Linked DNA regions of Fodinicola acaciae. The protein of the gene in region 2 binds, or shares a complex with, the protein of the main gene of each other region. Links are inferred from orthologs where the notes say so. Each region holds a gene or a part of one and is shown on either strand. Other genes may lie near its edges. The genes, in order: GNX95_RS22520 and sucB.

The links.
Region 1: sucB (region 2) and GNX95_RS22520 share a complex: the UniProt entries of both Bacillus subtilis proteins name them as parts of the 2-oxoglutarate dehydrogenase (OGDH) complex. The link is inferred for Fodinicola acaciae from one-to-one orthologs.

What each region holds. Positions count from the first base shown.
Region 1 is NZ_WOTN01000002.1:1,546,098-1,550,807, forward strand. What follows is about bases 274-4,677. They hold GNX95_RS22520 (multifunctional oxoglutarate decarboxylase/oxoglutarate dehydrogenase thiamine pyrophosphate-binding subunit/dihydrolipoyllysine-residue succinyltransferase subunit), read right to left. Parts: upstream 4,281-4,677; coding sequence 474-4,280; downstream 274-473. Other genes in these bases: GNX95_RS22515 (DUF6104 family protein), read right to left, coding at 298-474; GNX95_RS22525 (lysozyme), read right to left, coding at 4,419-4,677. In the rest of the region: more of GNX95_RS22525, read right to left, coding at 4,678-4,710. UniProt on the Bacillus subtilis protein: E1 component of the 2-oxoglutarate dehydrogenase (OGDH) complex which catalyzes the decarboxylation of 2-oxoglutarate, the first step in the conversion of 2-oxoglutarate to succinyl-CoA and CO(2).
Region 2 is NZ_WOTN01000001.1:2,130,311-2,133,503, forward strand. Bases 165-3,051 are described here. They hold sucB (2-oxoglutarate dehydrogenase, E2 component, dihydrolipoamide succinyltransferase), read left to right. Parts: upstream 165-662; coding sequence 663-2,441; downstream 2,442-3,051. Other genes in these bases: lpdA (dihydrolipoyl dehydrogenase), read left to right, coding at 165-625; GNX95_RS09945 (TIGR01777 family oxidoreductase), read left to right, coding at 2,558-3,051. Also shown: more of lpdA, read left to right, coding at 1-164; more of GNX95_RS09945, read left to right, coding at 3,052-3,193. UniProt on the Bacillus subtilis protein: E2 component of the 2-oxoglutarate dehydrogenase (OGDH) complex which catalyzes the second step in the conversion of 2-oxoglutarate to succinyl-CoA and CO(2).

The DNA.
Region 1 (4,710 bases), on a different replicon or contig from region 2:
CGCCGCCGCGACCCCCGAAGGCTGTGACGGGTGTGACCACTGAGGCTGATAATGCTGTTGTGACTGCTCGCCCGCGACAGATGTCCGTTTTGATGTCTTGTTAAACAAGTATTACGCAGTCAGCGGCTACAGCGCGATCGTTTGGCGTCCATCCGGACGGGTTGCTTCCCATACGTGACCCCTATGCACACCGATTGGCATCCACGCGCTCCCTCCCTTGAGGTCGCCCCACTCACCCGCGCAACCACCAAGAGACGCACCACTCACCAACACAACAATCAGCAACCACCCGCGTACTTACTCCTCGGCGTCGTCCAGGCGAGCCAGCCACGACGCCAGCCGCTCGACCGGCACCTCAAACTCCGGATTCAGGTCGACGAAATCCCGCAGCCGCTCGGCGAGCCAGGCCAGCGACACGGTTTCCTCGCCGCGCCGCTGGTCCAGCTCCTCGATCCCTTTGTCGGTGAAATACATCAGTCCGTCTTCGCCGGAGCGGCGTCGGTGGTCGTACGGGCACCGGCCGTCGCGCCGCCGAGGAGCGCGGCGGCGATCAGGTCGGACTGCTGCTTGGCGTGCACCTTGCCGGAGCCGGTGGCTGGCGCGGCCGCCGACTTGCGGGAGACGCGGCGCAGGCGTACGCCTTCCAGGTGCTCCAGCAGGTTGAGCGCGATGAACGACCACGCGCCCTGGTTGGCCGCCTCCTCCTGCACCCAGACGTGGTCTTCGGCGTTGGGGTAACGCGACAGCGCCGCGCGCACCTCGTCGATCGGCAGCGGATAGAGCTGCTCGAGCCGCAGGATCGCGGTGTCGGTGATGCCTTGCTCGTCGCGCGCGGCGACCAGGTCGTAGTAGACCTTGCCGGAGCAGAGCAGTACGCGCTTCACGGCCTTGGCGTCGACGCTGTTGTCGTCGATCACCGGCAGGAACGTGCCGGAGGTGAAGTCCTTCACCTCGCTGACCGCCGCCTTGTGCCGCAGCAGCGACTTCGGCGTGAAGACCACCATCGGCTTGTGCAGCGTGGTCAGCGCCTGCCGGCGCAGCGCGTGGAAGTAGTTGGCCGGGGTCGTGCAGTTGACCACCGTCATGTTGTCTTCCGCGCACAGCTGCAGATAGCGCTCGATCCGGCCGGAGCTGTGGTCGGGGCCCTGGCCCTCCAGGCCGTGCGGCAGCAGCAGCGTGACACCGGAGGTCTGGCCCCACTTGGCCTCGCCGGAGGAGATGAACTCGTCCACTACCGACTGCGCGCCGTCGGCGAAGTCGCCGAACTGCGCCTCCCAGAGCACCAACGCGTCCTTGTTGGCGACCGAATAGCCGTACTCGAAGCCCATCGCGGCGTATTCGCTCAGCAGCGAGTCGTAGACGAAGAACCGGCCCTGGTCCTCGGCCAGGTTGCTCAACGGCGTGTACTCCGTGCCGTTGTGCCGGTCGACCAGCACCGAGTGCCGTTGTACGAACGTGCCGCGCCGCGAGTCCTGGCCGGCCAGCCGTACGTTGACGCCGTCGAGCAGCAGCGCGCCGAAGGCGATCAGCTCACCCATGGCCCAGTCGATGTGACCGTCGCGGGCCATCTCGGCACGGCGCTGCAGCAGCTGCGCGATCCGCTTGTGCGGAGTGAAGCCCTCCGGCAGGTTGAGATGCGCGTCGCCGATCTTGCGCAACACCTCGGCGCTGACCGCGGTGCTCACCGGCTCCGGCCGGTTGGACACCGGCTGGCCGTTGGCCTGGTCGCCGCGCGGCGGCTGCGCGTCCTTGGTGGCGCGGAAGACCCGCTCCATCTGCTCCTGGTAGTCCTTCAGCGCCGCCTCGGCGTCGGCCAGCGAGATGTCGCCGCGGCCGATCAGCGCCTCGGTGTAGAGCTTCCGTACGCTGCGCTTGGTGTCGATGATGTCGTACATCAGCGGCTGCGTCATCGACGGGTCGTCACCCTCGTTGTGGCCGCGCCGGCGATAGCAGACCAGGTCGACCACCACGTCCTTGTTGAACGCCTGGCGATACTGGAAGGCCAGCCGCGCGACGCGTACGACCGACTCCGGGTCGTCGCCGTTGACGTGGAAGATCGGCGCCTGGATCATCCGCGCCACGTCGGTGCAGTAGAAGGACGACCGCGAATACTCCGGAGCGGTGGTGAAACCGACCTGGTTGTTCACGATGACGTGTACGGTGCCGCCGGTGCGATAGCCGCGCAGCTGCGACAGGTTGAGCGTCTCGGCGACCACACCCTGACCGGCGAAGGCCGAGTCACCGTGCACCAGCACCGGCAGGACCGTGTAGCCCAGCAGCCGCTTGTCGATCAGGTCCTGCTTGGCGCGTACGACGCCTTCCAGCACCGGGTCGACGGTCTCCAGGTGGCTGGGGTTGGCGACCACCGAGACGTTGGTGGTGTATGTGCCGTCCGGGGTGGTGAACTTGCCCTCCGCACCGAGGTGGTATTTCACGTCGCCGGAGCCGTGTGAGGAGCCCGGGTCGATGTTTCCCTCGAACTCGGCGAAGATCTTCTCGTACGGCTTGCCGATGATGTTGGCCAGCACGTTGAGCCGGCCGCGGTGCGCCATGCCGATGACGACCTCGTCCAGCTCGGCCTCGGCGGCGGCCTGCAGCACCTCGTCCAGCGCGGCGATCACGCTCTCGCCGCCCTCCAGCGAGAACCGCCGCTGGCCGACGAACTTGGTCTGCAGGAAGGTCTCGAAGGCCTCCGCCGCGTTGAGCCGGCCGAGGATGTGCTTCTGCTTCTCGGTGTCCGGCTTGTCGTTGTGCACCTCGACGTGCTCCTGGATCCAGCGGCGCTCCTCCGGATCCTGGATGTGCATGTATTCCACGCCGACGCGGCGGCAGTAGGAGTTGCGCAGCACGCCGAGGATGTCGCGCAGCTTCATCACCTGCTTGCCGGCGAAACCGCCGACCGGGAACTCCCGGTCGAGGTCCCACAGGGTCAGGCCGTGCTGCAGGATGTCCAGGTCGGGGTGCTTGCGGACCTTGTATTCCAGCGGGTCGGTGTCGGCCATCAGGTGGCCGCGTACCCGGTAGGAGTGGATCAGCTCCAGCACCCGCGCGCTCTTGTCCAGGTCACCCTCGTGCTGGCGGCCCATGTCGCGGACCCAGCGGACCGGCTCGTACGGCAGCCGCAGGCTGGCGAAGATCTCGTCGTAGAAACCCTCCTCGCCGAGCAGCAGCTGGTGGATCTTGCGCAGGTATTCACCGGAGACCGCGCCCTGGATGATCCGGTGGTCGTACGTGCTGGTCAGCGTGATGATCTTGGAGATCGCGCGGTCGGCGAGCGACTCCTCGGCCATGCCGGAGAACTCGGCCGGATATTCCATCGCGCCGACGCCGATGATCGTCCCCTGGCCCGGCATCAGCCGCGGCACCGAGTGCACCGTGCCGATGCCACCGGGGTTGGTCAGACTGATCGTGACGCCCTGGAAGTCCTCGGCGGTCAGCTTGTTGCCGCGGGCCTTGCGGATGATGTCCTCGTACGCCTGCCAGAAACCGCGGAAGTCCATGTCCTCGCAGTTCTTGACCGCGGCGACCACCAGCGAGCGCGAACCGTCCGGCTTCTTCATGTCGATCGCGATGCCGAGGTTGACGTGCTGGGGCTCGACCAGCGTCGGCTTGCCGTCGACCACCGCGTACGAGTTGTTCATCTGCGGATATGCGGCCAGCGCCTTGACCATCGCGTAACCGATGATGTGGGTGAAGCTGGTCTTGCCGCCGGCGCTGCGCGCGAGGTGGTTGTTGATGACGATCCGGTTGTCGGCGATGATCTTCGCCGGCACCGCGCGCACGCTGGTCGCGGTCGGGATCGTCAGCGAGTTGTCCATGTTGCTGACGATCCGCGCGGCGGCACCGCGCAGCTGCTGCAGCTCGGCCTGCGCCGGCACCTTGGTGTCGGCTGGCTTGGGTGCCGCCGGCTTGGTCTGGACCGGCTGGGGCGCGGCCGGCTTGGGCGCCGCCGGTTTGGCGGCGGCCGGCGCCTGCGGTTTCGGCGCCGACGGCGGTGGCCCCGGCTTGGGGATCGGCCGCGCCGGCGGCTCGGTCACCTTGGTGGCGGTCTGGCCGTTGGGCGACTGGGTCGCCTGGCCGCCGCCCTGACCTGCCGACTCGCCGCGGATCGGCTTGTAGTCGGCGAAAAAATCGTGCCAGGCCTCGTCGACCGTTGCTGGATCGTTCAGGTACTTCTCGTACATCTCCTCGACGATCCACTCGTTCGGTCCGAACGAGGTGAGGGATGGGTCCGCGGAACTGCTCTCGGTCGACACGGCCGTAAATTCGCCTTCTTCCATCACGACGACTGCGGTGTCAAGGCTACGCGGTAGGTAAACCCCGAGAGAAACCTGTCCGTACGCACGTACTGGCTGATCTGTCACAGTTTGGTGGCATGGCCCCGCGCGTGCGTCCGACGCACACGTGGGGCCATGCGGTCAGCCGTTGGCGAGCGCCTGCAGCCGGTCGTATGCCCCGTTGAAGGTGTCCTGGTCGCCGGGGAAGGTGCCGCTGTCGGCGTACTGCCAGATCGTCCAGACGCCCCAGTTGTAGGGCAGCGTGCCGGGGGAGCCGTTGTAGTTGGCCACCCACAGCGGGTTGGTGGAGCTGAAGTCGCCGGTGTTGCCGGTGCACGCGCTCCACCACGAGGTGGCCGTGTAGATGACCGGCCAGCGGCTGGTCTTGGCGTGGTACTCGTCGCTGAACGCCTTGATCCAGCTGACCATCTGG
Region 2 (3,193 bases):
CAAGGAGCTGGAGGCCGAGCTGCTGCTGGTCGCGGTCGGCCGCGGACCGGTGTCGGCCGAGCTCGGCTACGAAGAGCAGGGCGTACGCGTCGAGCGCGGCAACGTCGTGGTCGACGAGCTGTGCCGCACGAGCGTGCCGACCATCTCCGCGGTCGGCGACCTGATCGCCACGCCGCAGTTCGCTCACGTCGGCTTCCAGGAAGGCATCCTGGTCGCCGAGCGGCTGGCCGGCCTGGACGTGCTGCCGATCGATTACGCCGGCATCCCGCGGATCACCTACTCCGACCCCGAGGTCGCCTCGGTCGGCCTGACTTCCGAGCAGGCCAAGGAAAAGTACGGCGAGACCAACGAGGTGTCCTACAACCTGGCCGCCAACGGCAAGTCGCTGATCCTGCAGACGCAGGGTGCGGTCAAGGTGATCGCGGTCAAGGACGGCCCGGTGGTCGGTGTCCACATGGTGGGTGCGCGGGTCGGCGAGCTGCTCGCCGAGGCACAGTTGATCTACAACTGGGAGGCGTTCCCGGCCGAGGTGGCGCAGTTCATCCACGGCCACCCGTCGCAGTCGGAGGCCATCGGCGAGGCGCACTTGGCGCTGGCCGGCAAACCACTGCACTTCCACAACTGAAACCGCTAACGAGAAACTAGAGGGAGTCGCAACCGACATGCCGGTCTCCGTCAAACTGCCCGCGCTCGGCGAAAGCGTCACAGAAGGCACCGTCACCCGCTGGCTGAAGCAGGAAGGCGATCAGGTCGAGGCTGACGAGCCTTTGCTGGAGGTCTCGACCGACAAGGTCGACACCGAGATCCCGTCCCCGGCGTCAGGCACGCTGAGCAAGATCGTGGTCGCCGAGGACGAGACGGTCGAGGTCGGCGCCGAGCTGGCCATCATCAACGACGGCGGATCCGGCGAAGCCGCTCCGGCGCCGGCCGCCGAGGAGCCTGCCGCCGCTGAGCCGGCACCCGAGCCCGAGCCCGAGCCCGAGCCGGCCGCTGAGGCGCAAGCTCCAGCCGCCGAGCCGGAGCCGGCGCCGGCAGCAGCGTCTGGCGGCGACGGCGCGCGTACGCCGGTGAGCCTGCCGGCGCTCGGCGAGTCGGTCACCGAAGGCACCGTCACGCGCTGGCTCAAGCAGGTCGGCGACTCCGTCGCGGTCGACGAGCCGCTGTTGGAGGTCTCCACCGACAAGGTCGACACCGAGATCCCGTCGCCGGTGGCCGGCACCCTGCTGGAGATCACCGTCGGCGAGGACGAGACCGCGCCGGTCGGTGCGCAGCTCGCGGTGGTCGGCACGAGCGACGGCGCCGCGGCTCCTGCCGCAGCTCCTGCCGCCACGCCCGAGCCGGCGGCTGAGGCGCCTCAGCCTGCCGCTGAGCCGGAAGCACCGAAGCAGGAAGCACCGAAGCAGGAGGCGCCGGCTCCGGCGGCCGCAGCTCCGGCTCCAGCTGCTCCGGCTCCGGTTCCGGCTCCGGCTCAGCAGACCGCGAACGGTGACGCGTCCGGCGCGTATGTGACGCCGCTGGTCCGCAAGCTGGCCGCCGAGCACAACGTCGACCTGTCCAGCGTGCAGGGCAGCGGCGTCGGCGGCCGGATTCGCAAGCAGGACATCCTCGACGCGGCCGCCAAGGCCAAGGCCGCCGCGGCCGCTCCGGCTCCGGCCGCCGCGCCGTCGACGGCCCCGGCGCCGAGCGCCACCGGCGCGGTCAGCGACGCGGCCGCCGCGCTGCGCGGCAAGACCGAGCCGCTGTCGCGGATCCGCAAGCTGATCGCCAAGCGGATGGTGCAGTCGCTGCAGACCGCGGCTCAGCTGACCACGGTCATCGAGGTCGACGTCACCAAGATCGCCAAGCTCCGCCAGCAGGTCAAGAACGACTTCCTCGCGCGCGAAGGCGTGAAACTGTCGTTCCTGCCGTTCTTCGCGCTGGCCACCGTCGAGGCGCTGCGGCAGCACCCGCTGCTCAACGCGACCTGGGAGGACGAGGAGACCGTCACCTACCACGACGCCGAGCACCTCGGCATTGCGGTGGACAGTCCGCGCGGCCTGGTCGTACCCGTCGTCCACAACGCCGGCGACCTCAATCTGGCCGGCCTGGCCCGCAAGATCGCCGACCTGGCCGAGCGCGTACGCACCAACAAGGCCAGTCCGGACGAGCTCGGCGGCGGTTCCTTCACGCTGACCAACACCGGCAGCCGTGGCGCGCTCTTCGACACGCCGATCCTGAACCAGCCGCAGGTCGGCATGCTGGGCACTGGCTCGGTCGTGAAGCGCGCGGTCGTGGTCGACGACGAAGAGCACGGCGAGATCATCGTGCCGCGCTCGATGGTCTACCTGGCGCTCACGTACGACCACCGCCTGGTCGACGGCGCCGACGCGGCTCGCTTCCTGGTCACCATCAAGGAGCGGCTGGAAGGCGGCTCCTTCCAGAGCGAGCTCGGCCTGTCCTAGCGACACCGCCGCTTCTTCCGCGACCTCGACGTTTTGGAGGTCGACATGCCGGAAATGGCCTCCAAAACGTCAAGCTCGCGAACTCGACAGCTACTGGTACAAGCGAGGATGAGGTCATGCGGGTCGCGGTTACCGGAGCGAGCGGTTTGATCGGGTCGGCGTTGGTGCCGGTGTTGGTCGCCGACGGGCACGAGGTCGTGACGCTCGTACGGCGCGAGCCAGCGGCTGGCGAGGTGCGGTGGGACCCGGCGCGGCGCGAGCTGGATCCGGAGGTGTTCGCCGAGATCGACGCCGTCGTGCATCTCGCTGGTGCCGGCGTCGGCGACCGCCGGTGGTCGGCGACGTACAAGAAGACGCTGCTGGACAGTCGCATCGACGGCACGACGGCCGTCGCGGGCGCGTTGGCTGCGGTGGCCGCGGACGGGCGGGAGCGTGTGCTGCTGTCGGCGTCGGCGGTCGGATGGTACGGCGACGCGAGCGACCACGAGGTAGACGAGTCGAGCCCGCGCGGCGGTGGGTTTCTCGCAGACCTGGTGCGCGAGTGGGAGGCGTCGACCGGCCCGGCGGAGGATGCCGGCGTACGGGTCGCCCATCTGCGCAGCGGCCTGGTCTGCGACCGCTCCGGCGGGCTGATGCGCAAACTGCTGCCGATCTTCCGGCTCGGCGCGGGTGGCCCGATGGGCTCTGGGCGGCAGTGCTGGCCGTGGATCACCTTGCCCGACGAGCTTGCCGCGATCCGGTTTCTCATGACG